One region of the Streptomyces sp. TLI_146 genome, then DNA from elsewhere that is predicted to be linked to it. Evidence: riboswitches for the same ligand, from Rfam matches in the RefSeq annotation. Region 1 holds a riboswitch; each other region holds the start of a gene.
The links. Region 1 has a riboswitch for cobalamin ahead of BX283_RS34430 (HoxN/HupN/NixA family nickel/cobalt transporter). Riboswitches for the same ligand answer to the same signal wherever they lie in the genome.

Region 1 (7,500 bases):
CGGCAACCCCGCTCCCTATGTTGGCCTTCCGGCGGCGGCGAACCGGCACGCCGCCGGAGTACGGCGACACGCGTCGCGCCACGCGCGGTCGCCCCCATCCACGGGAGACCCCATGAAACAGGTACGGATCCTCGTCGTCGCGCTGCTCAGCGCCGGAGTGCTGGGCGGCGCGGGCATGCTCGCCCCGGCCGATGCGGCCACGTCCGCCACCCGGGCGACGAGCGCCGCCGGATGTGCCCAGACCCGGCCGTTCCTCTCGCAGGGCGACCGGGGCACCTGTGTCAGGTACCTCCAGCAGAAGCTCACCGACCAGGGCATCAGCACCCGCGTCGACGGTGTCTTCGGCAGCGGGACGACCAAGTCGGTGAAGAGCTTCCAGTACCTCTGCGGCTACCGCGGCCACGAGGTGGACGGACTGGTCGGGCCCCGCACCTGGGCGGGTCTGCTGGACCACGCCTGCGTGTGAGGATCGGTCCCTGCGTGTGAGGATCGACCCCTGCGGATGAGGATCGGCCCGACATCGCAGGTCAGCGCTGCCCCGCCCACCCCAGGGTGTACATCCATGGGGCCACTGCCCAGCGCGAAGTTCGGTCGAGGGGTTGATGTGGTGACGTCCGGGCTTCCGGCACTCTTACGGACATGCTGAGCGACCGACATCACCTGACGGTACGTCAAAAATCCAGAAGCATGCGGAGACTGGGGTCCGTGGTGGCCGCTCTCTGCCTGACCTCCGGCACCGCCGCGCTGTTACCGGCGCCCGCGTCCGCCGCGCCGGCACCGGACGGCAAATGGGTGGACAGCAAACGGGTGGACGACCACGGCTACACCGCGCAGATCCGCCGCACCGAGTACGGCATCCCGCACGTCCTGGCCCACGACTACGGCGGCTTGGGGTACGGATACGGCTACGCGTTCGCGCAGGACAACCTGTGCCAACTCGCCGACCAGGTCATGACGTTGCGGGGCGACCGCTCCAGATACCTCGGCCCGACGGGGACGACCGCCGACGACACGCCCAACCTGGCGAGCGACACCTACCACCAGGGACTGCGGCAGGCAGGTACGGTCCGGCGGCTGCTCGACCGCCCGGCGCCGCTCGGCCCGACGCCCGAGCTGCGCCGGATGGTCGAGGGGTACGCCGCCGGGTACAACCGGTATCTGCGCGACACCGGCGCCGCTCACCTGCCGGACCCGACGTGCAAGGGCCAGCCCTGGGTCGGCCCGATCAACGCCATGGACATCTGGAACCTCGTCTACGACGTCAACGGCGCCTTCGGCGCGACGGCGCTCAAGCAGGCCATCGCCACCGCGACCCCGCCGACAGGGGCCGGGGGCAAGGCCGCCCCGAAGCCACGACGGGCAGCAACGGCAGCAACAGCAGCAGCGGCAGCCACAGGAGCGCCCAGCGTCGCCGCGAGCGGTTCGGCCTCGGTGCCCGCGCGGGAAATTCCCTCACCCCCGTCCACCCGCAAGGGCCCCCGCCGCGACGACCTCGGCAGCAACGGCTGGGCGCTCGGCCGTGACGCGACCCGTGGCCGCGACGGCATGCTGCTGGCCAACCCGCACCTGGCCTGGATCGGCGGGTACCGCTTCTACCAGGTGCAGTTGACGATCCCGGGCGTCATCGACGTCGCGGGCGCGAGCATCTACGGCACCCCGCTCGTCGAGATCGGCCACAACCGCACCCTGGCCTGGACGCACACCACGAGCAACGCCGACCACGCCTCGCTCTACCGCCTCGCCCTCGCACCCGGCGACCCGACGAGCTACCTGGTCGACGGCAAGGCCGTGCCGATGACCCGCAGGACCGTTCCGGTCACGGTCCGGGGCGCCGACGGCAAGGTGTCCACCGTCTCCAGCACCCTCCACACCTCCCGGTACGGCCCGGTCCTCGCCGAGGGCTGGACGCGCACCGAGGCGTACGCACTGAGGGACGCCAACGCGGACAACCTGCGCTCGATGAACGAGTGGCTGGCGATCGGCAGGGCGCGGTCCGTGGCCCAGCTCAAGCAGGCCCACCAGACGTACCAGGGCATCCCGTGGACGTACACGATCGCCACGGACACCGCCGGTACCGCGTACTTCAACGACTCCTCCGCCGTGCCCCACGTCGCCGACGACCAGCTCAAGCGGTGTGCCCTGCCGGGCGGGGGCGGCGAGGATCTGGTCGGTGTGCTCGACGGTTCGACCTCGGCCTGCGACTGGGGCAGCGACCCCGACGCGGTGGTGCCGGGCATCTTCGGCCCCGGCCACCAGCCCCGGCTGACCCGGACCGACTATGTGGCCAACTCCAACAACGACTCGACGCTGACCAACCCCGCCGAGCCGCTGGCCGGTTACCCGCGGATGTACCGCGCCGGAGTTCCCCTCGGGCCGCGCGCCCAGCTCGGGCTCCAGATGATCGCGGGCCGGCGCGACGGCTCCGACGGACTCGGCGCTCCCGGCTTCACCCTGTCCACGTTGCAGGCGAGCATGCTCGGCGACCGCAACTACACGGCGGAGCTGGGCCGCGACGACGCGGTCGCGATGTGCCGCGCGCACCCCGTCCTGACCGCCACCGACGGCACCGAGGTGGATGTGCGCGCCGCCTGTGACGTCCTGGCGGCCTGGGACACCCGCGACGACCCCGACAGCCGCGGCGCCGTGTTGTGGAAGGCGTTCCGCACCCGAGTGGACGGCCCGCACGCCTGGTGGCGCGTTCCGTACGACCCGGCCCAGCCGCTCACCACCCCGCGCGGGCTCAACGGCGACGAGCCGCAGGTGCGGCGCGCGCTGGCCGACGCCGTCCGCCAGCTGGCCGCCGACCAGGTGCCGCTGGACGCGCCGATAGGCAGTGTGCAGCGCTGGGCGGGGATTCCGCTGCCCGGCTGCTCCGGAGGCGAGGGCTGCTTCAACGTCGTGGACGCGTCACCCACGTCGGGCAGCGGCGGCGCCACACGCCCGAGCTCCCCGGACGACTACGCGTCGGGCTCCAGCTTCATCATGGCCACGGAGCTGACGGCCCAGGGGCCGCGCACCCGGACGATCCTCACCTACGGGCAGTCCGTCAACCCCGAATCGCCGCACTACACCGACCAGACCGTCCTCTTCTCGCACAAGCGCTGGGTCACGGAACGGTTCACCGAGGCGGAGATAGCGTCCGACCCCCAGCTGCGGACCATAACCCTGCGGGGCTGACCGGGGCTGACCGGGGCGGTGGGCGCCGGTGCCATGAACGCGTCGGGGCGACCCGTACGGCCCACGCCATCCCCAGAGTTGGGGATACCGGGGCCGGGGGACGCCTCCTAGTCTGAGCGAGGCGGGAACGTCCCCCGCCCGAACGGGGGACGTTCCGGCGTCGAGGCCGCGAGCGGACACGGGGAGCATGCGATGGAGCGCGCGAACAACGTTGCCGATGGTCCCCAGTCCGTCATCTGGGACATCACGTACGCCTGTCCGCTGCGCTGCACCCACTGCTACTCGGAGTCGGGCAGGCGGCCGACGCGCCAGGTCGGCCACGACGACATGCTCCGCATCGCCGACGCGATCATCTCCCTGGGCCCCCTCCAGGTCACCCTCGCCGGGGGTGAACCGCTCCTGGTCAAGGGGGTGTTCGAAGTCGCGGAGCGGCTGACGCGGGCCGGTATCTCGGTGCTCGTGTACACCGGCGGCTGGAACTTCCAGCCGTGGATGACCGAAGAGCTGGCGCGCGTGTGCGGGCGGGTCGTGGTGAGTGTCGACGGCCCCGCGCCCGAGGTGCACGACCGGATCCGCGGCAGGGCGGGTTCGTTCGAGCGGGCGATGCGGGCGCTGGCACTGCTGGAGGCCGCAGCGCGGGAGCGGGACGGGCGCGGTGAGCGCCCGCTCCCGTTCGCCATCGACTGTGTGGTCGTACGGAGCAACGTCGACCGGCTGGAGGAGTTCTGCACGGACGTCGTCCCCCGGTTCCCGCACCTGAGCTCGCTCGACTTCGGGGCCGCCGTGCCGTCCGGGCTCGGCAGCCGCACCGGATACGCCGAGCACGAACTTCTCTCGGACGAACAGCTCGTCGAGCTGGGCGGTGAGGAGCGGCGCGCGCGGCTTCAGGCGCTCGCCCCGGCCACCGTCCGGGTCGGCACGTCGACCAACTTCTCGTTGCAGATGAACCCCGAACAGGTGGCGCGCGGGCTCGACTTCCAGTCGGTGCAGATCGAGCCCGACGGGCAGGTCCGGGCCATGCTCATCTACGAGGGCACGGTCGGCAGTCTGCTGGAGGAGCCGCCCGCCGAGCTGTGGCGGCGTGCGGTGGAGCGGTGGACCGACCCGTTCGTGACCGAGGCGCTCTCCGGCGCGGGCGCGGGCACCATGCGCGGCTGGGCCGAGGCCGTGCGGCGTATCGACTACCACTTCGGCTCCGACGAGGTCCGCGCCCGCATCGACCGCCGCCCGGTGTTCACCGCGCCGACCGCAGGCTGAGAGGCGTCCTCGGCGATGATCACGGCTGGGAGGGTTTGCCCGCGATCGCGTCGTAGACCTTCTCACGCAGCCGACGGCGCCAGCCCTCGCGTTCCCCACACAGCCGCCCCCAGGACGACGCTGTCGACGGAGAGCCTGCCCTCCTCGGACCAGTAGACGTCGCGCAGATGCGGGATGAGGGCGAACTCGTCCAGGACGAGGGCCGTGCCGATCCCGCAGACGGCGGCCTCGATCTCGGCCCGGATCATCCGCACGCCGAACCGGATGAAGAGGAACGCCCCGAGGAACCCGAGCAGCAGGAACAGCAGGGGCTGCTTGCCCGGGTCCATGATCTCCCGCCGGTACCAGTCGCCCAGGACAGCCAGCGCTCGCGGTCGGTGAAGAACGAGAACACGGCGGCGGGGCTCGCGGCGATGTGCCGCTCGACCGCGACCGTGTTCCTGCTGGCGGCGTCGCCCATGCGTCGGCCCTTCCTCGTGCCCGTCGCGCCGGGCCGGGAGAAGCGATTGGTCCCGTCCGGCGCAGCGTAACCAGGCCCGCGTGCGTCAGCACCTTGAGCCGTGGCGGTGGGTGCCCCTTCGGCGCACGCCCGGCCGACCTCGCGGTGCGTCAGGCCCGGCTCTGCTTCGTCCGGACCCGGCCGAGCCGTTTCGCTCCCTCGTCGAGTCCGGCGTGGAATGTGATCTGTAATACCCCTGTCCACGACCAGACTTGCAGGTGGGGCGGGTCGCACCTACGGTTGGCGAGCCGTGGTGTTCGGGAAGACCGGTGCAAGACCGGAGCGGCCCTCGCCACTGTGATCGGGCCCCATGTCGTTCAGGCCATGAACGGCTTCGGGTAGCCCGCCCCGTAGTGCCACTGGTGGCCGTGAGGCCGCTGGGAAGGCAGGGGCGGCGCGACACCCGGAAGCCAGGAGACCGGCCACGGCATCTCGCGTAATGATCCACGAGGTGCTGGAGCGTGAACGAATGACCCTGCCCACCCCTGCCGCCACATTCCACTGGCGGCGCGAGGACACCGTGCGCACCGCCTGGCTGCTGGCGGTGATCGCCGCCCTGCACGTGGTGGCGTTCGGCATCCTCTTCCTGCTCGTCGTGCCCGAGCACTACGAGGTCGGCTCGAAGACGTTCGGCCTGGGCCTCGGCGTCACCGCCTACACCCTCGGCATGCGGCACGCCTTCGACGCCGACCACATCGCGGCGATTGACAACACCACCCGCAAGCTGATGGCCGACGGCAAACGCCCGGTGTCGGTCGGCTTCTGGTTCGCGCTCGGGCACTCCAGCGTCGTGGTCGTCATGGCGGCCCTGGTCGCCGGGGGCGCGCAGCTCGCGGGCACCCTGATGAACGACGACTCACAGACCCACCAGACGCTCGGCATCGTCGGCACGACCGTCTCCGGATCGTTCCTGTACCTCATCGCCGCGCTCAACCTCCTCGCCCTCGCCGGCATCCTGCGGGTCTTCCGGGCCATGCGCGCGGGCACGTACGACGAGGCCGAGCTGGAACAGCACCTGGACTCACGGGGGTTCATGAACCGCCTCCTGGGCCGCTTCACCAAGTCGATCACCCGGCCCGGCCAGATGTACCCGCTGGGCTTCCTCTTCGGGCTCGGCTTCGACACCGCCACCGAGGTCACCCTGATGGTGATGGCCGGCTCGGGCGCGGCCGCCGGGCTGCCCTGGTACGCGGTGCTGTGCCTGCCGCTGCTCTTCGCGGCGGGAATGAGCCTGTTCGACACCATCGACGGCACCTTCATGAACTTCGCCTACCAGTGGGCCTTCTCCAACCCGGTGCGCAAGGTGTTCTACAACCTCACCATCACCGGGCTCTCCATCGCGGTGGCCTTCCTGATCGGCACGATCGAGCTGGTGGGGGTCCTGCACGACAAGCTCGACCTGCGCGACGGCGCGACCGGCTGGATCGCGGGCCTCGACCTGGACAACGTGGGCTTCATCATCGTCGGCCTGTTCGTCGCGGTGTGGGCCGCGGCCCTGGCGTACTGGCGGCTGGCCAAGGTCGAGCAGCGGTGGGCGGGGCGCGTCCCCCCGCGGCCCGCCGAAGTGCCCGGCCAGGCCGCATCCGAGCCGGTCCCGGACGTCACCTGAAGGCCGCGTCACCTGAAGGCCGCGTCACCTGAAGGCCGCCACGTTGTCCGCCGCCCAGGCGCTGAACGGACGCGGCGCCCGGCCCAGGACCCGCTCCACGTCCGGGCTCACCCGCCGCTCCTCGGGCGTGGGTTCGCCGAGGATGCCGAGCGTGGCCTCGACCACCGGCTCCGGCATGAAGCGGGTGAGCAGCTCCCGTGCCTCGGCCGGGCTCTGCTCGACGAAGCGCACCGGCGCCCCCAGCGCCTCCCCGATCGCGCGGGTCTGCTCGCGCGGCGAGAGCGGGGCCGGTCCGGTGAGTTCGTACGTCCGGCCCGTGTGGCTCCCGTCGCGCAGGGCCGCGGCGGCGACCGCGGCGATGTCGGCCGGGTCGATGACGGGCAGGGCGACATCGCCGAAGGGCGCCGTGACCGTCCGCTCGGAGCGGATCGAGGCCGCCCACATATAGGCGTTGGAGGCGAATCCGCTGGGCCGCAGGACCGTCCACGTCAGGCCCGACTCCCGTACGGCGTCCTCGAAGGCGCGCAGCCGGGTGTGTGCGGGGGAGTGCGGGCGGGTGGCGGTGGCCTGCGACGACTGGAGGACGACCCGGCGCACCCCGGCGGCCCGCGCCGTGTCGAGGATGGCGTACGGGTCGAGGCCCTCGCCGTCGCCGGGGACGAGGAGGTACAGCGCGTCGGCCCCGTCGAGGGCGGGCTTGAGGCTCTCGGGCCGGGCCGGATCGGCCTGCTGGAACTCCACGTTGCCCGGCATCAACCCGGCCGGGACGCGACGGGAGACCGCTGTCACCCACTCGCCCGACGAGGCGAGGGTCCGAACAAGGTGCCGTCCGACGTTCCCGGTTGCTCCGGTCACCACGATCATGATCTCTCCCTGAGGGTGTCTGAGGCGCGGCACGTGATCCGTCCGCGCTCGATCTGCACTCATCCTGGAAGCCAAACTGGCCATCTCTTGTCCA
Region 2 (7,500 bases), 4.4 Mb from region 1:
CAGAGGGGGAGCTCGGGGGCGGTGAGCGGGACGACGCCCGGGTGCAGGGCGTCCGGTGCGTACGTGCCCGCCCAGATCATCGCGGCCGCCACCGCCGCGCCGGAACCGGCCACCAGCCAGGCGCGGGTGCCCCAGCGGTCGGGGCGGTAGCGGGTGCGGACCGAGCGGCGGCCGCCCAGGCGCAGGCCCGCGAGGGCGGCGGCGAGGCCGGTGAGCAGGACGGGCAGGCCGTAGCGGGCGCCTTCGGCGGCGAGGAGTCCGTACGTACCGGCGCAGACGCCGAGTAGTCCGCCGAGGGTGAGGACGGTGGTGGTGTGGCGGACGGCGGGCGGTACGTGCGCGGTGCGGCCGTAGCCGCGGGCGTCCATGGAGGCGGCGACGGCGACCGAGCGTTCCAGGGCGCCCTCCAGGACCGGCAGGCCGATCTGGAGGATCGCCTTGATGCCGCCGGTGGGGCGGCCGCGCAGTCGGCGGACGGTCCTCAGCCGGGCGACGTCGGCGACCATGTTCGGCGCGAACGTCATCGCGACGACGACGGCGACGCCCGCCTCGTACAGGGCGCCCGGGAGGGACTTGAGGAGGCGGGCCGGGTTGGCGAGGGCGTTCGCGGCGCCGACGCAGATGAGGAGCGCGGCGAGTCGGGCGCCGTCGTAGAGGGCGAAGAGCATGCCCTCGGCGGTGACGCGGCCGCCGATGCGGATGCCCTTCGCCCAGTCGGGGAGGGGGGCCTCGGGGAGCGTGAGGAGGGTGTGGGTGCCGGGGATCGGCGAGCCGAGGGCCACGTTGAAGACGAGGCGGATGGCGACGACGGCGAGGCCGAGCTTGACGAAGGCGGTGTACGAGCGGGCCCACGGCGCGTCCGTACGCCTCGCCGCGACGACGTAGCCGGCGACGGCCACGAGCAGGGCGAGGAGGAGGGGGTTGGTGGTGCGGGAAGCGGCCGTGGCCAGCCCTATGGCCCACAGCCACCAGGCGCCGGGGTGCAGGGCGTTGGAGCGGGTGGTGTAGGGGGTGCGGTGCCGCTTCGCCGCGGGGGGTGGGGTGCGGTGCCGCTTGGGCGCGGGGCGTGGGGTGCGGTGTTCGTCGGCCGCGGGCCGTCGTGGGTGCACCCGGCCTCCGGCCGGGTTGTCGTACCCACCCGCTCCACCTGTGACGGTCCGTTCGCCGGTGCGGGTCTTCTTGTGGGGCGCCTTCGCCGTCGGCGGCTGCGGGGAGTCGGTGGGTTCCCCGTCGGGCTTGCTCGCCGGACCTGGCTGCCGGGTGTCGTCGTTCCTGGGCATCCGATGGTTCCGGCCGGTCAGTCGCGGCGGCGGCGGGATTGCCAGATCGCTGCTGCTGCCAGGGCCAGGACTGCCGCGATGCCCGCCAGCAGGCCCAGGGACGGGCCGGAGTCCGAGGACTTCTCCGGAGCGGCGGTGCTGGGCCGCGTGTCCGGCTTCTTCGTCGACACCTGTTCGCCGCAACCCGTGTGCGGGTAGCCCGCGATCGCGCACAGCAGGGCCGCGCTGTTGTAGCGGAGCGGCTTGGCCACCGCGGCCAGGGCGTCCGCCGTCGTCGCGTCCTCGGGGACCTGCGCGCACGCCGTACGCGGTGCCGGGGGCGTCTCGCCGCCCGGCGCGTCCTGCGGGGTGCCGAAGTCGAGCGCGAGGGCGACCCGCTTGCGGCCCGGCTTCGCCGGTGTCGACGCGCACACCTGCGCGAACGTCGGCGCCGAGCGCGGGGTCGCCGCGTCCTTGGAGTCCGCGCTGACCGCGAAGCGGAAGCCCTGGACGTCGCCGTCGGAGGGGTGCGCGGTGGCCGGGCCCTGCGTGGCGTACGTCCAGGTCGTGCCCTGGCGCTCCCAGAACGACCAGTAGCGGTAGCCCGACGCCTGTGCGGGCACCGCCACCGCCCCCGCGCCGAGCGTCAGCGCGAGGGCGAGGCCGGTCACGGCCGTGAGGCGGTGCCCGGACATCACTTCTGTGCGTTCTTCTTGCGCGCGCTGACGAGGAAGCCGACGCCCACGCTCGCCACGAAGAACACGCCGACGATCCACCACACCGACGTGCTGGAGGAGTCGTCCTTCTTCTCGTCGGACTTGGCCTGCTTGGTCTGGTCGGCCGCCTGCGTGCCCGCCGGGGTCGGGCCCGTGGCGTTCAGCTGGGACACCAGGTCCGTGCCGCCGAACTTCCTCGGGTCGGCGCCGGTGGCGTTCGCGGCGAGGACGAGCTGGGCGTACGCGGCCGGGCCGTTCTCCTTGGCCCAGCCGGACGCGTTCTTCTCCAGCCACTGGAGGGACGCCTTGGCCTGGGCCTCCTGGCCGTCGGCGGCGAGGGCCACGACGGCGTCGGCGGTGTTGCCGTAGTCGGGCTGGTTCTCGGCGCCCGGCATCATCGAGTTGAGGTGGCCCGACTTGGCCATGGTGCGGGCCAGGTACGCGGCGCCGTTGTGCGCGGCCTGCTCCGGCGTGGTCGCCTTCTCGCAGGTGGTGCCCTTGGCGTCGGAGTGCCCGGCGGTGGCGGCGAGGCCCTTGCCGTACGAGGCGGTCACGGCGGCGGCGCTGGCGTCGGCGTTCGCGTACAGCTTCGAGGTCTTCAGGTCCGGCTGGTAGGCGAACGCGCCCGAGCCGGGCGTGCTGTCGCACGGCATCGCGAACGTGAGCAGCGCGTCCAGCGGCGACTTGCCGCCCTGGCCGTCCTTGACGGCGGACTTGGCGTCGGCGGGCTTCTCACCGGCGGCGGCGAGGGCGCCGATCACGACCGAGGTGGAGTTGGCGTCGCTCTTGCCGCCGGGGTTGTAGGGCCAGCCACCGTCGGGGTTCTGCACGGTCTTCAGCCAGGAGACGCCCTTCGTCACGGCGTCGGTGTGGTCGCCGAGGGCGACGAGGGCCTGGACCGCGGCGGCGGTGGCGTTGGTGTCGAGCACCGTCTTGGCGTCGCACGGCTTGGCGGCGTCGGCACGGTACGAGGAGAAGCCGCCGGTGTCGCACTGCTGACCCGTCAGCCACGTCACCGCCTGCGCGGCGGGCTTCACGCCGACCGTGCTCTGGGCGAGCAGGGCGAGCGACTGCCGCCAGACGCCGTCGAACGCGGGGTCCTTCGTCCCGTACAGCCCCTGCGGGAGGGTCTTGGCGGGGGAGGACGGCGCCGTGCCGTCGGCGAGGGCGGCCGGGGCGGCAGCGCCGAGGGCGACGGTGGCGACGGCGAGCGCTGCGGCGCAGCGGCGTACGGTCATGGCGGGCGGTGCCTCTCCTGCGGGGGCCGGACGGCGCGGCGGGCGCGGGGGCACGCCGGCTCGTGGCTCCGTGTACCTCGACGGGGCCGGTCATCGGCGTGCTTGCCGGTGACCGCTGAGCCGGTCATGTCCGTCGGGGTGGTCCGGCTTGTCGCGCCGGGCGGGCGACGACATATTCACGGTTGCGGGTCAGCGCCGGATTCGCACCGGCTTTCCCCCGTACGGGCATGGACGACGGGTTCACTGTAGCTTCCGCCTGCGGCGGGCGTGATCCCCCACCCCACCCCTTCCCGAAAGCCCTGGGCGGGCGGCCGGGTGCTTCGTCTGCGGACCGTGCTGGGTTGCTCGCGCAGTTCCCCGCGCCCCTTGAGTGCCGCTGCGCGGCGATCCCCTGGGTGCCGGGGTCCGGGGCGCAGCCCCGGGAAGGGGCGGGGCGGGGGCTAAACCGCCCGGTACGCCAGCGGCGGGCCCGGTACCCCCTCCGCCCGCCCCAGCTTCACCAGTCGCCGTACATGCGCCTCCGCCTCCGACACCGCGATGTTGCGCGAGCCGTAGGGGATCTGCGACCAGGGGCGGTTCCACTCCATCCGGACCGCCAGCTGCCAGGGGGTGAGGGGCTCGGCCGCCAGCAGGGAGAGCAGGTCCGCCAGGCGGGACTCGTGGTGGGCGAGGAGCGTACGGACCCGCCCGGCCGCGTCCGTGAACGTGTGCTGGTGGGCGGGGAGCACCTCCGCCACCCCCAGGCGGCCCACCCGCTCAAGGGAGGACACGTAGTCGCCGAGGGGATCGGTCACCGTCGCGTCGTCGGGGTCCTCGTACAGCCCGATGTGCGGAGTGATCCCGGGCAACAGGTGGTCGCCCGAGAACAGGCGGCCGTGACCCGGGCGGTCCGAGGGGTGCCGCTCCTCCAGGTGGAGGCAGACGTGGCCCGGCGTGTGACCGGGCGTCCAGATCGCCCGCAGCCGGCGGCCCGGCAGCGGCAGCAGGTCGCCGGGGACGATCTCCCGGTCGGGCAGAGCCGCCCGCAGGCCCGGCAGCGACCGGGCGGAACCCCGCGCCCGTGCCGCCCGCAGCGGCGCGAGGTGGTCCTCCGGCGCCCCCACCGCCGTCAGCTTCTCCACGAGATAGGACAGCCAGGCCCCCGGCTCCGCCTCCCGGGTGCGCCGGACCACCGCCGTGTCCGCCGCGTGCATCGCGAGCCACGCCCCGGACGCCTCCCGCACCCGGCCGGAGAGCCCGTGGTGGTCGGGGTGGTGGTGGGTGAGCACCACCCCGTGGATGTCCGCGACCTCGGTGCCGAGCCGCCGCAGGCCGTCCGTCAGCGTGTCCCAGGACGCCGGGTCGTCCCACCCCGTGTCGACCAGGACCGGGCCCCGGCCGGTGTCGACCACGTACACCAGCGTGTGGCCGAGCGGGTTGTCCGGGATGGGCACCTCGATCGAGTGGACGCCCCCGCCGTGGTCGGCCACCCGCGTCCCCCGTGCCATCTGCGTCATGGATCAGCCTCGTCTCCGACCGCCCCGGTGGGCACCGACAGGTCACAGTAGAACGTGTTTCAGTCCGGGCCTCAAGAGGTCTCCCGTCCGTGGACTCCTCATAGGGGAACTGGTATCAGTTCTGGCAGATCTGAAATGCCGTCAGAAAATGGACCGCAGCGGGAGGCGCCACGCCATGACCAGCGATCTCATCGAGCACACCCGGCTCTACATCGGCGGGGAACTCACCGACCCCCGCGGAACCGACGTCATCGACGTCGTCTCGCCCCACACCGAACAGGTCATCGGCCGGGTGCCGCACGCCTCCCGGGCCGACGTCGACCACGCCGTCGCCACCGCCCGCCGGGCCTTCGACGAGGGGCCCTGGCCACGGCTGCCGCTCGCCGACCGCATCGAGGTCGTCACCCGTATCAAGGACGCGATCGCCCTGCGCCACGAGGAGATCGCCCGCTCCATCAGCTCGCAGAACGGCTCCCCGTACTCCTGGAGCGTCCTCGCCCAGGCCCTCGGCGCGATGATGGTCTGGGACGCGGCCATCACCGTCGCGCGCGACTTCCCGTACGAGGAGCGGCGCGCCGGGGTCCTCGGGCCGATCCTGGTGCGGCGCGAGCCGGTCGGGGTGGTGGCGGCCGTCGTCCCGTGGAACGTCCCGCAGTTCGTGGCCGCCGCCAAGCTCGCGCCCGCGCTGCTCGCCGGGTGCTCGGTGGTGCTCAAGCCGTCCCCGGAGACGCCCCTCGACGCGTACATACTCGGCGACATCGCCCGCGAGGCCGGGCTGCCGGAGGGCGTGCTCTCGATCCTGCCCGCCGACCGGGAGGTCAGCGAGTACCTGGTCGGGCACCCGGATGTGGACAAGGTGTCGTTCACCGGGTCGGTGGCGGCCGGGCGGCGCGTGATGGAGGTCGCCGCGCGCAACCTCACCCGGGTCACCCTGGAGCTGGGCGGCAAGTCCGCCGCCGTCGTGCTGCCCGACGCCGACCTGGCGTCGACGGTCGCCGGAGTCGTACCGGCCGCGTGGATGAACAACGGGCAGGCGTGCGTCGCCCAGACCCGGATCCTGGCGCCCGCGAGCCGTTACGACGAGTTCGCGGAGGCGTTCGCGGCCGCCGCCGGGCAGCTGGTCGTCGGCGACCCGCTCGACCCGGCGACCCAGGTCGGCCCGCTGGTCGCCAAACGGCAGCAGCAGCGCTCGCTCGACTACATCCGGATCGGCCAGGAGGAGGGTGCCAAGATCCTTGCGGGCGGCGGCCGTCCGCCGGGGCGGGACCGGGGCTGGTACGTCGAGCCGACGCTGTTCGGCGCCGTCGACAACTCCATGCGGATCGCCCGCGAGGAGATCTTCGGGCCGGTGATCTGCCTCCTGCCGTACGCGGACGAGGCCGAGGCGCTGGCGATCGCGAACGACTCCGAGTACGGGCTCAGCGGCAGCGTGTGGACCGGCGACGTCGAGCACGGCATCGACTTCGCCCGGCGGGTGCGCACCGGCACGTTCAACGTGAACACCTTCAGCCTGGACATGTTCGGCCCGTTCGGCGGCTACAAGAACTCCGGTCTGGGGCGGGAGTTCGGGCCCGAGGGGCTCAGCGAGTACCTGGAGCACAAGATGATCCATCTGCCCGCCGGGTACGGGGGCGAGGCGTGATGGGGGACCGCTGGCACGTCGAGGTGGACCGGAGCGTGTGCATCGGGTCGGGGATGTGCGTGAACACCGCGCCGGAGGGGTTCGGGCTGGACACGGCCCGGCAGTCCCGGCCGCGGGCCGCCGACATCGACGCCGATGAACTTGTCCTCGCCGCGGCCGAGGGGTGCCCGGTGGAGGCCATCAGCATCAGCCTGCTTGAGTCCGGCGAGCCGGTCTTTCCTCCCGAGGAGTGAGCCGTCGTTTGTCTGCGGGCCGTCGGTGGCTGGTCGCGCAGTTCCCCGCGCCCCTGGAAGCGCCCCTTCGGGGCGCCCAGGGGATTGCCGCGCAGCGGCACTTAAGGAGCGCGGGGCTGTGACATTTGCGGCTCCGCCGCGCGGGCGCGATCAGTTGGGGACGGCCCGCAGCCGAATTGCCGGGCCCCGCACCCCTGTTCGAACCTCTACGAACGCAGGTTGACCCATGCGTACCGCACAGTGACCGCATGACACATGCGACTGTCCGGCCCCCGGCAGGCGTGGCACCTTCGTTGCCACGCCACCGAGGGGGGAACGATGGACAAGCGGTACGAGGTCTTCTGCCTGGCCGACAGGCATTTCTACGAGACTCCGGACCGTTTGTCCTCGTCCAGGACCGGTGAGCGGGTCCCGCTCTTCGAGGCCGCCCAGCGCCCGGTCCCCGAGGGGTGGCGCACCTTCCTCTCCGGGGACTGGCTCCACTTCAACCCGGTGAACGCGGCCGGCGAACCGCGCCCGGGCGCCCTCCTCCAGGGCTGGAAGATCCACGTCTCGGCGTGTCTGGACAACGCCGAGAAGATGGCCGCGCAGGTGTGGGAGTACTGCGTCCCCAGAGAGATCCCGTTCAAGTTCGTGCCGGGCCGCCAGCCGCTGCACCTGCGCAACTCCAAGTACGCCGGGCGTGGTTCGAGCGGGAAGTTCGCCACGATCTACCCGTCCGGGGTGGAGGAGCTGGAGCGCATACTCACCGAGCTCGGCGAGCTCCTGGAGGGTGAGCCGGGCCCGTACATCCTCACCGATCTGCGCTGGAACTCCGGGCCCCTGTACGTCCGTTACGGGGGATTCGTCGAGCGGCACTGCGTCGGCGAGGGCGGGGCGCTGGTCCCCGCGATCGAGAACGCCCGGGGCGAGCTGG
Region 3 (7,500 bases), 1.8 Mb from region 1:
GACAAGCTGGCCGCGCTGATCGACGACATGTTCGCCAGCCAGCGCACCGCCGAGGGCGTGGGCCTGGCCGCCAACCAGATCGGCGTCGACCTCAAGGTCTTCGTCTACGACTGCATGGACGACGAGGGCGTGCGCCACGTCGGCGTTGTGTGCAACCCGGTCCTCCAGGAGCTGCCGGCCGACCGCCGCGTCCTGGACGAGTCCAACGAGGGCTGCCTGTCCGTCCCGACGGCCTACGCCGAGCTGGCCCGCCCCGACTACGCCGAGGTCAGCGGCCAGGACGCCGAGGGCAACCCGATCAAGGTCCGCGGCACCGGCTACTTCGCGCGCTGCCTCCAGCACGAGACGGACCACCTGTACGGGTACCTGTACATCGACCGGCTCTCCAAGCGGGACCGCAAGGACGCGCTGAAGCAGATGGCGGAGGGCACGCCGCGGTACGAGGTGGTCCCGAACGCCTAGTCGCGCGTACGCACGCGAGGGGCCCCGCACCTAAATGGTGCGGGGCCCTTTTGTGCGCTTTTGTCTGCGGACCGTGCGTGGCTGGTCGCGCAGTTCCCCGCGCCCCTAAAAGCTAGAACTCCTCGTCGAAGCCCACCGAGCCCTCGACCGCGACCTGGTACGCGGACGGGCGGCGCTCGAAGAAGTTCGTGAGCTCCTGGACGCCCTGCAGCTCCATGAAGGAGAACGGGTTCGACGAGCCGTACACCGGGGCGAAGCCGAGGCGCTGCAGGCGCTGGTCGGCGACGCACTGGAGGTACTCGCGCATCGACTCGGTGTTCATGCCCGGCAGGCCCTCGCCGCACAGGTCGCGGCCGAACTGGAGCTCGGCCTCCACCGCTTCCTTGATCATGTCGGTGACCTGCTGCTGGAGCAGGTCGTCGAAGAGCTCCGGCTCCTCCTTGCGGACGGTGTCCACGACCTCGAAGGCGAAGTTCATGTGCATCGTCTCGTCGCGGAACACCCAGTTGGTGCCGGTCGCGAGACCGTGCAGCAGGCCGCGGCTGCGGAACCAGTACACGTACGCGAAGGCGCCGTAGAAGAACAGGCCCTCGATGCAGGCCGCGAAGCAGATCAGGTTGAGCAGGAAGCGGCGGCGGTCGGCCTGCGTCTCCAGGCGCTCAAGCTTCTCGACCTCGTTGATCCACTTGAAGCAGAACTGCGCCTTCTCGCGGATCGAGGGGATGTTCTCCACCGCGTCGAAGGCCGCCGCGCGGTCGTCCGGGTCGGGCAGATAGGTGTCGAGCAGCGTCAGATAGAACTGGACGTGCACGGCCTCCTCGAAGAGCTGACGGCTCAGGTAGAGCCGCGCCTCGGGGGAGTTGATGTGCTTGTACAGCGTCAGCACCAGGTTGTTCGCCACGATCGAGTCGCCGGTCGCGAAGAACGCGACCAGACGGCCGATCATGTGCTGCTCGCCCGGCGACAGCTTGGCGAGGTCGGCGACGTCGGAGTGGAGGTCGACCTCCTCCACCGTCCAGGTGTTCTTGATGGCGTCGCGGTAGCGCTCGTAGAAGTCCGGGTAGCGCATCGGACGCAGGGTCAGTTCGAAGCCCGGGTCGAGCAGGTTCTTGTCGGTGGAGCTCATTACTGGCAGGCCTCGCAGGACTCGGGGTTCTCAAGGGAGCAGGCGATCGCGTCGGCGTCGGGGGCCGCCTGCTGGACGGGGATCGGGGCGGTGGCCTGGGCGGCGCGGGCGATCCGGGTCGCCGGGCGCGAACGCAGGTAGTACGTCGTCTTCAGACCCTGCTTCCAGGCGTACGCGTACATCGACGACAGCTTGCCGATGGTGGGCGTCTCCAGGAACAGGTTCAGCGACTGCGACTGGTCAAGGAAGGGGGTGCGGGCCGCCGCCATGTCGATCAGGCCGCGCTGCGGGATCTCCCACGCCGTGCGGTAGAGCGCCCGCACGTCGGCGGGGATCCAGCTGAAGTCCTGGACCGAGCCGCTGGCCTCGCGCAGCGCCTCGCGGGACTGCGCGTCCCACACGCCGAGCTTCTTCAGGTCCTCCACCAGGTAGCCGTTGACCTGGAGGAACTCACCCGACAGCGTCTCGCGCTTGAACAGGTTGGAGACCTGCGGCTCGATGCACTCGTAGACACCGGCGATGGAGGCGATGGTCGCGGTCGGGGCGATCGCGAGCAGCAGCGAGTTGCGCATGCCCACCGAGGCGATCCGCTCGCGCAGCGCCGCCCAGCGCTCCGGCCAGTTCAGCTCGACGTCGTAGTGGTCGGGGTGCAGCACACCGCGCGCGGCACGGGTCTTGTCCCACGCGGGCAGCGGGCCCGAGCGCTCGGCGAGGTCGCAGGACGCCTCGTACGCCGTGAGCATGATGCGCTCGGCCAGCTTGGTCGACAGGGCCTTCGCCTCGGGGGAGTCGAAGGGCAGGCGCAGCTTGAAGAAGACGTCCTGGAGGCCCATCGCGCCCAGGCCCACCGGACGCCACTTGGCGTTGGAGCGGCCGGCCTGCTCGGTCGGGTAGAAGTTGATGTCGACGACCCGGTCCAGGAACGTCACGGCGGTGCGGACGGTCGAGTCCAGGCGCTCCCAGTCGATCTCGCCCGAGGCGAGGACGAAGGCGCCGAGGTTGACCGAGCCGAGGTTGCAGACGGCCGTCTCGCCGTCGTCCGTGACCTCCAGGATCTCCGTGCAGAGATTCGAGGAGTGGACGGTGTGGCCGGGCTCCGCCGTCTGGTTGGCGGTGCGGTTGGAGGCGTCCTTGAAGGTCATCCAGCCGTTGCCGGTCTGCGCCAGGGTGCGCATCATCCGGCCGTACAGGTCCCGCGCCGGGATCGTCTTCTGGGCCAGACCGGCCGCCTCGGCCTTGCGGTAGGCGGCGTCGAACTCGTCGCCCCACAGGTCGACCAGCTCGGGCACGTCGGCGGGGGAGAACAGCGACCAGCTGCCGTCCGCGTCCACGCGGCGCATGAACTCGTCCGGGATCCAGTGCGCCAGGTTCAGGTTGTGCGTACGCCGGGCGTCCTCACCGGTGTTGTCGCGCAGCTCCAGGAACTCCTCGATGTCGGAGTGCCAGGTCTCCAGGTAGACCGCCGCCGCGCCCTTGCGCCGCCCGCCCTGGTTGACGGCCGCGACCGAGGCGTCCAGCGTCTTCAGGAACGGGACGATGCCGTTGGAGTGGCCGTTGGTGCCCCGGATGAGCGAGCCGCGCGAGCGGATGCGGGAGTACGAGAGGCCGATGCCGCCCGCGTGCTTGGACAGGCGCGCCACCTGGTGGTAGCGGTCGTAGATCGAGTCCAGCTCGTCCTGCGGGGAGTCCAGCAGGTAGCAGCTGGACATCTGCGGATGGCGGGTGCCGGAGTTGAAGAGCGTGGGGGAGGACGGCAGGTAGTCCAGCCGGCTCATCAGGCCGTACAGCGAGGCGACCTCGTCGAGCGCGCGCACCGAGTCGTCCTCGGCCAGGCCCGCCGCGACCCGGAGCATGAAGTGCTGCGGGGTCTCGATGACCTGGCGGGTGATCGGGTGCCGCAGCAGGTAGCGCGAGTAGAGCGTGCGCAGGCCGAAGTAGCCGAAGCGGTCGTCGGCGCCGGCCGCGAGGGAGTCCGCCACCAGCGCGTCGAGGCGGGCCGCGTGCAGCCGTACGAAGTCGGCGGTGCGGTCCGCGATCAGGCCCTCGCGGTGGCCGACCTCGACCGACTCGGAGAACGAGACCGAGCCCTGGGTCGCGGCCTCCTCGGCGATCGTGAGCGTCAGCAGCCGGGCGGCGAGGCGGGAGTACGCCGGGTCCTCGGAGATCAGACCGGCGGCGGCCTCGGTGGCGAGCCCCCGCAGCTCCGCCTCGTCCGAGCGCGCGTTGCGGCCGCGCAGCGCGGCGGCGGCGACACGGCCGGGGTCGGTGTCCGGCAGATCGGCGGTGAGGTCGGTCAGGGTCCGCAGCAGCGCGGTCCCGGGGGCATCGGCCGGCTCTTCGGCGATCGCTGAGGCGGGATCCGCAGGGGCGATGGTCACGTGGGGGCACTCCTCGCTCGGCACGGGGCCTTGGGGAGGTGCGGGCACACGGACACACCCCCTCGGGGGTACGCCGCGTCCACTGCCCATTCCGCGAGGCCCGGACGTCTGGCACCCGGACCGGACGGCCAGGGCGCGCTGTCGGCAGGTCCTCGGACTGACCAAGTACGCAAATGCGTACGAGTACACCGTTGCGGGACAGTTCCGGATTTGCACCGGATTCCCCTGCGGCGACAGCGAGCACGAGCATACATCTTGTGCCGGGCTGTCGTGTTGCCCCCACATGTTGTGTCGCGGTGAAACCGTGGAGTGGCAGAGCGTCAACTCGTCCTCCATGAAAGCGACAACGGGCCGCCGGGATTCCCGGCGGCCCGTGTGCATACGGTGAAGGGTCGGCTCAGTGCGTCGAGCCCGCCGTCGCCGGGGGCAGTTCCGTCTGTACGCCCGGGTCGCCCGCGTCCGCCGTGTAGTCCTCCGGGGACGTCTCGTCGACGCCGTCGGGGGCCTTCAGGGCCCGCAGGACGACCGTGAGGACGACGGTGACCGCGACGTTCAGGAGGAACGCGGTGAGGCCGATGTAGCCGATCTCACCGATGCCGGGGATCTCCTTGGAGCTGCCGCCGAAGTGCTTCTGGGTGGGCGAGGCGACCCCGTACGCGGCGAGCGTGCCGTACGCCATGCCCACCGCCCAGCCCGCCAGCAGCGCCCAGCGGTGGAACCAGCGGGTGAAGAGACCGCCCACCAGGGACGGGAAGGTCTGCAGGATCCAGATGCCGCCGAGCAGCTGGAAGTTGATCGCGACCGTCTTGTCCATCGTCAGGACGAAGACCAGCGCGCCCACCTTCACCAGCAGCGAGACCAGCTTGGAGACCTTGGTCTCCTGCTCCGGCGTGGCGTCCGGCTTGAGGAAGTCCTTGTAGATGTTGCGGGTGAAAAGGTTCGCGGCCGCGATCGACATGATCGCCGCCGGGACGAGCGCGCCGATGCCGATGGCGGCGAACGCCACGCCCGCGAACCAGTCCGGGAACATGTCCTCGAACAGCTGCGGGATCGCCAGCTGGCCGTTCTTGACCTTGACCCCGGCCGCGATCGCCATGAAGCCGAGCAGCGCGAGCAGGCCCAGCATCAGCGAGTACAGCGGCAGGATCGTGGTGTTGCGGCGGATGACGTTGCGGCTGCGGGAGGAGAGGGTCGCCGTGATCGAGTGCGGGTACATGAAGAGCGCCAGCGCCGAGCCGAGGGCGAGCGTCGCGTACGTCCACTGCCCCGCCTCGGGGGGCACGAGCGCGCCCGTGGGCTTCCCGGCCGCGTTGGGCGTCTCGAACTTGTGCCGGGCCGCCGCGAAGATGTCGTCGAAGCCGCCGAGCTTGATCGGGATGTAGATGATCGCCACCAGGATGACGATGTAGATCAGCGTGTCCTTCACGAACGCGATCAGTGCGGGGGCGCGCAGACCCGAGGAGTAGGTGTACGCGGCGAGCACCGCGAACGCGATCAGCAGCGGCAGGTCCTTGACGAACCAGTTGCTGGACCCGCCGATGCCCATCACGTCCAGCACCGCCTGGATGCCGACCAGCTGGAGCGCGATGTACGGCATCGTGGCGAGGATGCCGGTGACCGCGACCGCGAGCGAGAGGCCCTTGGAGCCGAACCGGCCGCGCACGAAGTCGGACGTCGTCACATAGCCGTGCTTGTGCGAGACCGACCAGAGCCGGGGGAGGAACGTGAAGATCAGCGGGTAGACCAGGATCGTGTACGGCACCGCGAAGAAACCGGCCGCGCCCGCCGCGTACACCGCCGCCGGAACCGCGACGAACGTGTACGCGGTGTAGAGGTCGCCGCCGAGCAGGAACCAGGTGACCCAGGTGCCGAACGAGCGCCCGCCCAGGCCCCATTCGTCCAGGCTCTGCTCGTTCTCGGCGCGGCGCCAGCGGGCGGCCAGGAAGCCGATGACCGTGACGGCCAGGAAGAAGAAGATGAAGACGCCGAGCGCGACGCCGTTCACCCCGTCGGCGGCTGCGAGAGTCACTCGCGACGAGGAGGTCACTTGCCCTCACCCGCCTTGCGGCCCTGCTGGTCGTGCTGCCACAGCTTGTACGCGAGCATGGTGAGCGCGGTCGAGATGACCACCCAGAGCATCTGGTACCAGTAGAAGAACGGGATCCCGGCGAGGGCCGGGTCGGTCTTCGCGTACGAACCGACCCAGAGCATCGCCACGAAGGGCGCGATCAGGCAGAGGGCGATGACCACGCGCGCGGGCGTGATCACCGGTCTCCGCTCTTGCGTTGATTCCGGCATACGTTGGCTCCGTCCCCTCACTTCACCTGTGTAATGCGCAGGAAATCTAGGGGACGGATAACCGTCGCGAAACCCCCGTCCGGATAGCGGACGTGGCGAAAGAGTGCGGGGTCGGTGCAGGCCGGAGGCTATTTCCGGCTATGTCAGTCTGTCGGCCGCTTCAGCCGCGCGACGAACTTGTAGCGGTCGCCCCGGTACACCGAGCGCACCCACTCCACCGGTTCGCCGTTCCCGTCCAGTGAGTGGCGGGAGAGCATCAGCATTGGCAGGCCCACGTCCGTGCCGAGCAGGCCGGCCTCGCGCGGGGTGGCGAGCGACGTCTCGATCGTCTCCTCGGCCTCGGCGAGCCGCACCCCGTACACCTCCGCGAGGGCGGTGTAGAGGGAGGTGTACTTGACCAGCGAGCGGCGCAGCGCGGGGAAGCGCTTGGCCGACAGATGGGTCGTCTCGATCGCCATCGGCTCGCCGCTGGCCAGCCGCAGCCGCTCGATGCGCAGCACCCTGCCGCCCGCCGCGATGTCGAGCAGCCCCGCCAGCGTGTCGTCGGCGGTGACGTAGCCGATGTCCAGGAGCTGGGAGGTCGGCTCCAGGCCCTGGGCGCGCATGTCCTCGGTGTACGAGGTGAGTTGCAGCGCCTGGGAGACCTTGGGCTTGGCGACGAACGTGCCCTTGCCCTGGATGCGCTCCAGGCGCCCCTCGACCACCAGCTCCTGGAGGGCCTGGCGCACGGTGGTGCGGGAGGTGTCGAACTCGGCGGCCAGGGTGCGCTCGGGCGGCACCGGGGTGCCCGGCGGAAGGGTCTCCGTCATGTCGAGGAGATGCTTCTTGAGGCGGTAGTACTTGGGCACGCGAGCGGTACGGGCGCCGGGGCCCGCCTCTGTCTCCGTACCGCTCCCGTCGGTGGCCATGGCCCGCCTTCCCGAGTGCTGCGCTGCTGCCGTCACCGGCTCCTCCGTCTGTCGCGGCTCACATGGTGGCACGGACCGGTCACGGGTCGTCGCCCTCCCTCAGGTGTCGGTCCGATAACGGACGCGACAGCCCTTCTTATACACCCTTGACACCCCTAAAGGTCTAGGCCAAGCTCCGGGTACTGGTCTAAACCATTAAAGACCAGGTCCCAGCCCCACAGGCAGTACACGGCGTATGTCTTCGCGGTGGGCGGGGGGTTGCAGCATCCCTGAGGAGGGTGGCGTGAAGCGCAAGCTCATCGCGGCGATCGGCGTCGCGGGCATGTTG
Region 4 (7,500 bases), 970 kb from region 1:
GACCACTCCGCTGCTGAAGTCGAGTATGCGCTTGGCGACTTCGGTGTCCGCGCCGGTCAGATCGAGCAGGACCGGGGTCTGCGCCATCATGTATTCGGCGACCTCGCGCGCGTCCGCGAAGACCTGGACGCGCAGGACCACGAAGCGGCGCTGTTCGACGGCCGCGTACTCGTTGGGGATGGTGCGGTGGTCGACGCGCGACGGCCACTCGTTGCGACTGCGCAGCGGAACTACCTGGGCGAGCCCCTCCCACTGTTCATCGGTGACGTCGTACCTGCTCACCGGACCACCTCGCCCATGTGCTGTATCTGCATCCGGCCATGATGACGCCGCTCACCCGTTCAGCCCAACTCCGACACGGCTCTGAGCTGTGAAGTTGTCCGGACCGAGGCGTACTAACGTGCGGTACGGGAGTCCAGCGCGTCGGCGACCAGGGCGAAGAACCGGGCGTGGGCGCGGGCGCTGCACGGTGCTTCCGGGTTCCACGGCAGTACGCGCGCGCGGTCCTCGATCGTCCGCCAGTGCGGGTCGGCGCGTAGTTGCTCGACGGGGGTGGCGTTCACCCGTACGTCGGACAGGATGACTTCGGCGGGCAGGGCGGCCGCCTCCTCCCAGGTGAGCGTGGTCCAGTTCGCCCCGGTTCCGGCGGGCGGCTCGACCAGGTGGACGCCGTGCTCCGCCAGGGCGCGCAGCTCCGGCCAGGCGCCCGGGCGCGCCACGTGGACCTGGTCGGTTCCGGCGGGCGAGAGGGCGAGGACGCGGGGCTCCGCCGACGCTTGCGCGTACGCGCGCGTGGCGGTCGTCACGGTGCGCAGGCGGCGCTGCGCCGCGTCGAGGCGGCGGGCGGCGTCCTCGTGGTGGCGGTCGCCGCCGAGGGCGCGGGCCAGGTCCGTGAAGCGGTCCCTGATCTCGGCCAGGGAGCGCGAGTGCCCGATGTCGATGACGACCACCGGAACGTGTTCCTCCAGGTGTTTGGCCGTCTCGGGGGCGAGGCCGTAGACCTGGCCGCCGCCGTAGCTGACGGCGACCACGAGGTCGGGCGTGCCCTGGAGCAGCATGTCGAGGTCGAGGGCGCTGCCCGCGCCCAGGTAGCGCAGGCGGTCCAGGGGCAGCCCACCGGCCTTGGCGCGGTCGGGCGAGGCCCCGTCGTGGAAGGAGCCGAAGACGGCTCCGGTGCCGACTCCGTGGTCCCAGAGCGTGGCTCCGGCCTGGATGTAGGCGGTCACCCGGCTGGGCACCCCGCTCGCCGTCGCCACCTGCCCGCGGTCGTCCGAGAACTGCCAGACCGGCTTGTCCATGAGGTCACACGCCCCCTGTAGTCGCTGTGCGCGCCAGCGCCGGGTCACGCTACGCCCGAGTCGTCCCGCCCCGCCAGGATCCGTACCCGATTACCTGCCCGTCGTCCCGGCGCGTCACCCGTTTCGTGCGCCCCGGTAGTGCGCGCTCCGGCGCGTGGAAGCGCTCGACGCGCGGGGTCGGGGGCGGCTGGCTAGCGTGGCAAGCCGGACCGTCTGTCACACAGGAGAGAGCACAGTCATGGCCGCAGAACCAGAGGGCACTCCGTGCTGGGCCGATGCGATGTTCACCGATGTCGAGGGAGCGAAGAGCTTCTACGGTGACGTGCTGGGCTGGACGTTCGGCGAGGCGTCGTCGGAGTACGGCAACTACACGCAGGCGTACGCGAACGGCAAGGCGGTGGCGGCCGTCGTGCCGCCGATGCCGGGCCAGGAGGGCCAGTCGGCGTGGTGCCTCTACCTCGCCTCGCCGGATGTCGCCGCCACCGCGAAGAAGATCAAGGACAACGGCGGCGAGGTGCTGATGGAGCCGATGCAGGTCGGCGACTTCGGTTCGATGGCGATCGCCCGCGAGCCCAGCGGCGCCGTCTTCGGCGTGTGGCAGGCGGGCAGCCACGAGGGCTTCGAGGCCAAGGGTGTGCCCGGCTCGTTCTGCTGGGCCGAGTTCTTCACCCGCGACCCGGAAAAGGTCGACGCGTTCCTGCCCGCGGTCTTCCCGTACGGCGCCAAGCAGATGCAGGACGACGCGGCCGACTTCCGGGTCTTCAGCGTGCGTGACGAGATGGTCATGGGGCGCATGAAGATGACGGAGGAGTTCCCGCCCGAGGTGCCGTCGTACGTGAACGTGTACTTCGCGGTCGACAACTGCGACGACGCGGTGGCGAAGGCCACCAAGCGGGGCGGGGTGCTGCGGTTCGGGCCGATGGACACGCCCTTCGGCCGGTTCGCGGCGCTCAGCGACCCGCAGGGCGCGTCCTTCTCGGTGATCGACCTGCAGACGACGCAGGGCGAGATGCCGCAGATGGCCGACGTGTAGCGAGCCGGAAGGGCCCCGGGGTGTGCGGGCACGCGCGCGTGCCCGCACACCCCGGCTGTGTCAAGCCCCCTGCCGCACCTGCGCCCTGACCGTCCGGGCGGCCTCGACGAGGTTCTCCAGGGACTGCCTCGTCTCGGTCCAGCCGCGGGTCTTCAATCCGCAGTCGGGGTTGACCCAGAGCCGTTCCGGGGCGATGGCCGCGAGCCCCTTGCGCAGCAGTGCGGCCGCCTCCTCGGCGCTCGGTACGCGCGGCGAGTGGATGTCGTAGACACCGGGTCCCACCTCGCGCGGATACCCGGCGGCGGCGAGCTCGTCGGCCACCCTCATGTGCGAGCGGGCCGCCTCCAGGCTGATGACGTCGGCGTCGAGGTCGTCGATGGCCTGGAGGATGTCACCGAACTCGGCGTAGCACATGTGGGTGTGGATCTGGGTGTCGGGACGTACGCCCGCGGTGGTCAGGCGGAACGATTCCGTGGCCCAGTCCAGATAGGCGGCGCGGTCCGCGGCGCGCAGCGGCAGCGTCTCGCGCAGAGCGGGCTCGTCGACCTGGATGACCGAAGTACCCGCCGCCTCCAGGTCGTTCACCTCGTCGCGCAGCGCGAGCGCCACCTGGCGGGCGGTCTCCGCGAGCGGCTGGTCGTCGCGGACGAACGACCAGGCCAGCATGGTGACCGGCCCGGTGAGCATGCCCTTGACGGGGCGGTCGGTGAGCGACTGGGCGTACGCGGTCCAGCGCACCGTCATCGGCTTCGGCCGGGAGATGTCGCCGGCCAGGACCGGCGGGCGGACATAGCGCGTGCCGTACGACTGGACCCAGCCGTGCTGGGTGGCGAGGTAGCCGGTCAGCTGCTCGGCGAAGTACTGCACCATGTCGTTGCGTTCGGCCTCGCCGTGGACGAGGACGTCGATGCCCGCCTTCTCCTGGAAGGCGATCACCTCGCGGATCTCGGCCTTGATGCGCTCCTCGTAGCCCTCGGTGTCGACGCGTCCGGCGCGCAGGTCGGCGCGGGCGGTGCGTACCTCGGTGGTCTGCGGGAACGAGCCGATGGTGGTCGTGGGCAGCAGCGGCAGCCGCAGGCGGGCGCGCTGGGCCGGGGCGCGTTCGCCGTACGGCTGGGAGCGGCGGCCGTCGGCCTCGGTGACCGTCGACGTACGCGCGCGTACCGCCGGGTCGTGGGTGAGGGCGGAGCCGGCGCGCGAGGCCAGGTCGGCGCGGTTGGCGGCGAGTTCGGCGGCGATCGCGCCGGTGCCGCCGGTGAGACCGCGGGCCAGGGTCACGGTCTCGGTGGTCTTCTGGTGGGCGAAGGCGAGCCAGCGGGCGATCTGCGGGTCGATGTCGCGTTCGGCCGTCGCGTCGAGCGGGACGTGCAGCAGCGAGCACGACGGTGCCACGTCGACGGTGCCGGCGAGGCCGAGGAGCGTGCCGAGGGCGGCGAGGGACTTCTCGTGGTCGTTGATCCAGATGTTGCGGCCGTCGACGACGCCCGCGACCAGCCGCTTGCCGGGCAGCCCGCCGACGGCGGCGAGGCCGTCGAGGTTGGCGGCGGCCGGTCCCGTGAAGTCCAGGCCGAGGCCCTCCACGGGCGCCTTGGCCAGGACGGGCAGGGCCTCGCCGAGGCGGTCGAAGTAGGAGGCGACCAGCAGCTTGGGTCGGTCGGTGAGGCTGCCGAGCGCCCCATAGGCGCGGGCGGCGGCGTCCAGTTCGGCGGGGCCGCGGTCCTGGACGAGGGCGGGCTCGTCGAGCTGCACCCACTGGGCACCCGCCGCCCGCAGATCGGCGAGCACCTCGGCGTAGACGGGCAGCAGCCGCTCCAGCAGGGCCAGCGGCTGGAAGTCGGCGTCGACGCCGGGTGCGGGCTTGGCCAGCAGGAGGTAGGTGACCGGTCCGACCAGGACGGGCCGGGCCGCGAGGCCGAGCGCCAGCGCCTCGGTGAGCTCGGCGACCTGCTTGCCGGAGTCGGCGGTGAAGACGGTGTCCGGGCCGAGTTCGGGGACCAGGTAGTGGTAGTTGGTGTCGAACCACTTGGTCATCTCCAGCGGCGCCACGTCCTGGGTGCCGCGGGCCATGGCGAAGTAGCCGTCCAGGGTGTCGGTCTCGACGGCGGTGCGGTGCCGGTCGGGGATCGCACCCACCATCACGCTGGTGTCGAGGACGTGGTCGTAGTACGAGAAGTCGCCGGTCGGCACTTCGTCGACGCCTGCCTCCGCGAGCCGGAGCCAATTGGCGCGGCGCAGGTCACGGGCGGTGTCACGGAGGGCGTCGGCGCCGACTCGGCCCTTCCAGTAGCCCTCGATGGCCTTCTTGAGCTCCCGGTCGGGGCCCTGGCGGGGGTAGCCGTACACGGTGGCCCGTGCTGCCGCGGCTGCGGACGTGCTGGTCACGAAACTCTCCTTCGCGAGAATGTCCCGAAATCGACCCTGGTACGGGTCGTGGGCGCGAAGGGATGACGGACAGGGCGGCCCGCGCGGAACGGTGCCCGCGCTCGAACCACCTCTCGTCCCGCCGACCCGCCCACGAGGTCACCAAGATCTCCGCGCGCGATCGGTCGCGCACGGGCAACGGGCAGGTCTTCGGACTCGCGGGCACGCCTGCCGGATTCCCGGCGGACACCTACTGGCCGTCGCTTCCCAGACCCGGCCGGGCCCAGTGCGTATGACGGCGGTCGTTCCCGCTCACCGCTGCGGGGCAGTCCCGGATTCCCACCGGGTTCCCTCTTGCGACGCGCCTGCCTGGCGGGCAGGGCGAACCAGCTGCGAGCGCCACCCTACCCAGACAGGGGGCCGGGGCCACCCCTCACATCGGACGCGCACGCCTCGTGATGTCCGACATCGGAGGCGTGCCGCAGTCGCACACAGGTGCTCACAGCATCGGGGCGCGATTAGTGTGGCCGACGTAACCACTCGTGATCGCCGCACGTGACATCGAAGTAACGGGCATTTCGTACGGTCGGAAACCCAAGGGATCCCGGCCGAGACGAGAGGGGACACCCGTTGACCGCACAGGCCACGCGGGCCGCCACCGAACAGGTGCGCACGGTCTGCTCGTACTGCGGTGTGGGCTGCGGGATGGTCCTCGACATCGCCATGGGGCCGGACGGCCGGCGCACGGTGCTCAAGGCCTCCGGTGACAAATCACACCCGACCAACTCCGGTCGGCTGTGCACCAAGGGCGCGACGACGGCCGACATGCTGGCCGCTCCGGGACGCCTGTCCACCGCGCTGGTACGGGGTGAGCGCGGGGCCGAGCCGGTGCCCGCCGGTGTCGACGCGATGATCGCCGAGGCGGCGGGCAGGTTGCGGGCGATCGTCGACGAGCACGGGCCGGACGCCGTCGCGTTGTACGTGTCCGGTCAGATGAGCCTGGAGGCACAGTATCTGGCCAACAAGCTGACCAAGGGGTTCATCGGCACCAACCAGATCGAGTCCAACTCCCGGCTGTGCATGGCGAGTGCGGGCAGCGGCTACAAGCTGTCGCTGGGCGCGGACGGGCCGCCCGGCTCGTACCAGGACTTCGAGAAGGCGGACGTCTTCCTGGTCATCGGGTCAAACATGGCCGACTGTCATCCCATCCTCTTTCTGAGGATGATGGAGCGCGTCAAGGCCGGGGCGAAGCTGATCGTCGTCGACCCGCGCCGCACCGCGACCGCCGCCAAGGCAGATCTGTTCCTCCAGATCAAGCCGGGCACGGATCTCGCGCTGCTCAACGGCCTGCTGCACCTGCTCCAGGAGAACGGGCACACCGATCCCGCCTTCATCGCCGAGTACACCGAGGGCTGGGAGGCGATGGGCGAGTTCCTGGCCGACTACCCACCCGCCTCGGTCGCACAGACCACCGGGATCCCCGAGGACGACATCCGTACGGCGGCGCGGTGGATCGGCGCGGCCGGGGAGTGGATGAGCTGCTGGACCATGGGGCTCAACCAGTCCACCCACGGCACCTGGAACACCAACGCCCTGGTCAACCTGCATCTGGCGACCGGAGCGATCTGCCGCCCCGGCAGCGGCCCGTTCTCGCTCACCGGCCAGCCGAACGCCATGGGCGGCCGCGAGATGGGCTACATGGGCCCCGGGCTGCCCGGCCAGCGCTCGGTGCTCGTGGACGAGGAGCGGGCCTTCACCGAGGAGCTGTGGGGGCTGGAGCCGGGCACGCTGCGCACCGACGGGGCGGGGCTCGGCACCGTCGAACTCTTCCGGCGGATGGCCGACGGCGACATCAAGGCGTGCTGGGTGATCTGCACCAACCCGGTGGCCTCCGTCGCCAACCGCCGCACCGTCGTCGAAGGCCTGCGGGCGGCCGAGTTCGTCGTCGTCCAGGACGTGTTCGCCGAGACCGAGACCACCGCGTACGCGGACGTGGTGCTGCCGGGCGCCCTGTGGACCGAGGCCGAGGGTGTCCTCATCAACAGCGAGCGCAACCTCACCCTCGCCCGGCAGGCCGTCGACGCGCCCGGCGAGGCGCTGCCCGACTGGCAGATCATCGCGCGCGTGGCGTGCGCGATGGGGTACGAGGAGGCGTTCAGCTACACGGGTCCCGAGGAGGTCTTCGAGGAGATCAAGCGGGCCTGGAACCCGAAGACCGGCTACGACCTGCGCGGGGTGACGTACGAGCGGCTGCGCGCCACGCCGGTGCAGTGGCCCGCCCCGACCACCGAGGGTCCCGACCGCAACCCGATCCGGTACGTGACCGAGGACGGCGGCGGTCCGGTGTTCCCTACGGCAAGCGGGCGGGCCGTCTTCCACGCGCGCCCGCACCTGCCGGCCGCCGAGATGCCCGACGACGACTTCCCGTTCGTGCTCAACACCGGGCGGCTGCAGCACCAGTGGCACACGCTCACCAAGACGGGGAAGGTGGCCAAGCTCAACAAGCTCAACCCGGCGCCGTTCGTGGAGGTGCATCCCCAGGACGCCGAACGCCTCGGCATCGCCGAGGGCGACGGGGTGGAGATCGCCTCCCGGCGCGGACGGGCGGTGCTGCCCGCCGTGGTGACCGACCGGGTGCGGCCGGGGTGCTGCTTCGCGCCGTTCCACTGGAACGACCTGTTCGGCGCGGATCTGAGCATCAACGACGTGACCAGCGACGCGGTCGATCCGATCTCGCTGCAGCCCGAGTTCAAGGTGTGCGCGGTGTCGCTGACGAAGGTCGCGGCGGAGGTGGCGCGGCCCGTCATG

Region 2: linked by a shared signal. The riboswitch ahead of BX283_RS15010 (prenyltransferase/squalene oxidase repeat-containing protein) and the one ahead of BX283_RS34430 (HoxN/HupN/NixA family nickel/cobalt transporter) in region 1 are both predicted to bind cobalamin.
Region 3: linked by a shared signal. The riboswitch ahead of BX283_RS26565 (ribonucleoside-diphosphate reductase subunit alpha) and the one ahead of BX283_RS34430 (HoxN/HupN/NixA family nickel/cobalt transporter) in region 1 are both predicted to bind cobalamin.
Region 4: linked by a shared signal. The riboswitch ahead of metE (5-methyltetrahydropteroyltriglutamate--homocysteine S-methyltransferase) and the one ahead of BX283_RS34430 (HoxN/HupN/NixA family nickel/cobalt transporter) in region 1 are both predicted to bind cobalamin.

The regions. Positions count from the first base shown of each region.
Region 1 is NZ_PJMX01000001.1:7,734,929-7,742,428, forward strand. It holds gene BX283_RS34405 (peptidoglycan-binding protein) at 113-466, shown strand; gene BX283_RS34410 (penicillin acylase family protein) at 688-3,177, shown strand; gene BX283_RS34415 (radical SAM protein) at 3,370-4,434, shown strand; gene BX283_RS34420 (hypothetical protein) at 4,497-4,763, opposite strand; cobalamin riboswitch at 5,168-5,375, shown strand; gene BX283_RS34430 (HoxN/HupN/NixA family nickel/cobalt transporter) at 5,373-6,542, shown strand; gene BX283_RS34435 (NAD(P)H-binding protein) at 6,567-7,406, opposite strand.
Region 2 is NZ_PJMX01000001.1:3,298,513-3,306,012, reverse strand. It holds gene BX283_RS15020 (energy-coupling factor transporter transmembrane component T) at 1-1,280, opposite strand, end outside; gene BX283_RS15015 (SCO2322 family protein) at 1,298-1,954, opposite strand; gene BX283_RS15010 (prenyltransferase/squalene oxidase repeat-containing protein) at 1,954-3,213, opposite strand; cobalamin riboswitch at 3,329-3,466, opposite strand; gene BX283_RS15005 (MBL fold metallo-hydrolase) at 3,654-4,709, opposite strand; gene BX283_RS15000 (aldehyde dehydrogenase) at 4,885-6,351, shown strand; gene BX283_RS14995 (ferredoxin) at 6,351-6,584, shown strand; gene lanKC (class III lanthionine synthetase LanKC) at 6,903-7,500, shown strand, end outside.
Region 3 is NZ_PJMX01000001.1:5,906,509-5,914,008, forward strand. It holds gene def (peptide deformylase) at 1-462, shown strand, start outside; gene BX283_RS26560 (ribonucleotide-diphosphate reductase subunit beta) at 575-1,588, opposite strand; gene BX283_RS26565 (ribonucleoside-diphosphate reductase subunit alpha) at 1,588-3,966, opposite strand; cobalamin riboswitch at 4,092-4,233, opposite strand; gene mctP (monocarboxylate uptake permease MctP) at 4,364-5,995, opposite strand; gene BX283_RS26575 (DUF3311 domain-containing protein) at 6,010-6,264, opposite strand; gene BX283_RS26580 (GntR family transcriptional regulator) at 6,408-7,172, opposite strand; gene BX283_RS26585 (extracellular solute-binding protein) at 7,456-7,500, shown strand, end outside.
Region 4 is NZ_PJMX01000001.1:6,768,243-6,775,742, reverse strand. It holds gene BX283_RS30235 (cell division protein SepF) at 1-282, opposite strand, end outside; gene BX283_RS30230 (ABC transporter substrate-binding protein) at 396-1,298, opposite strand; gene BX283_RS30225 (VOC family protein) at 1,537-2,331, shown strand; gene metE (5-methyltetrahydropteroyltriglutamate--homocysteine S-methyltransferase) at 2,392-4,713, opposite strand; cobalamin riboswitch at 4,897-5,048, opposite strand; gene BX283_RS30215 (bifunctional nitrate reductase/sulfite reductase flavoprotein subunit alpha) at 5,323-7,500, shown strand, end outside.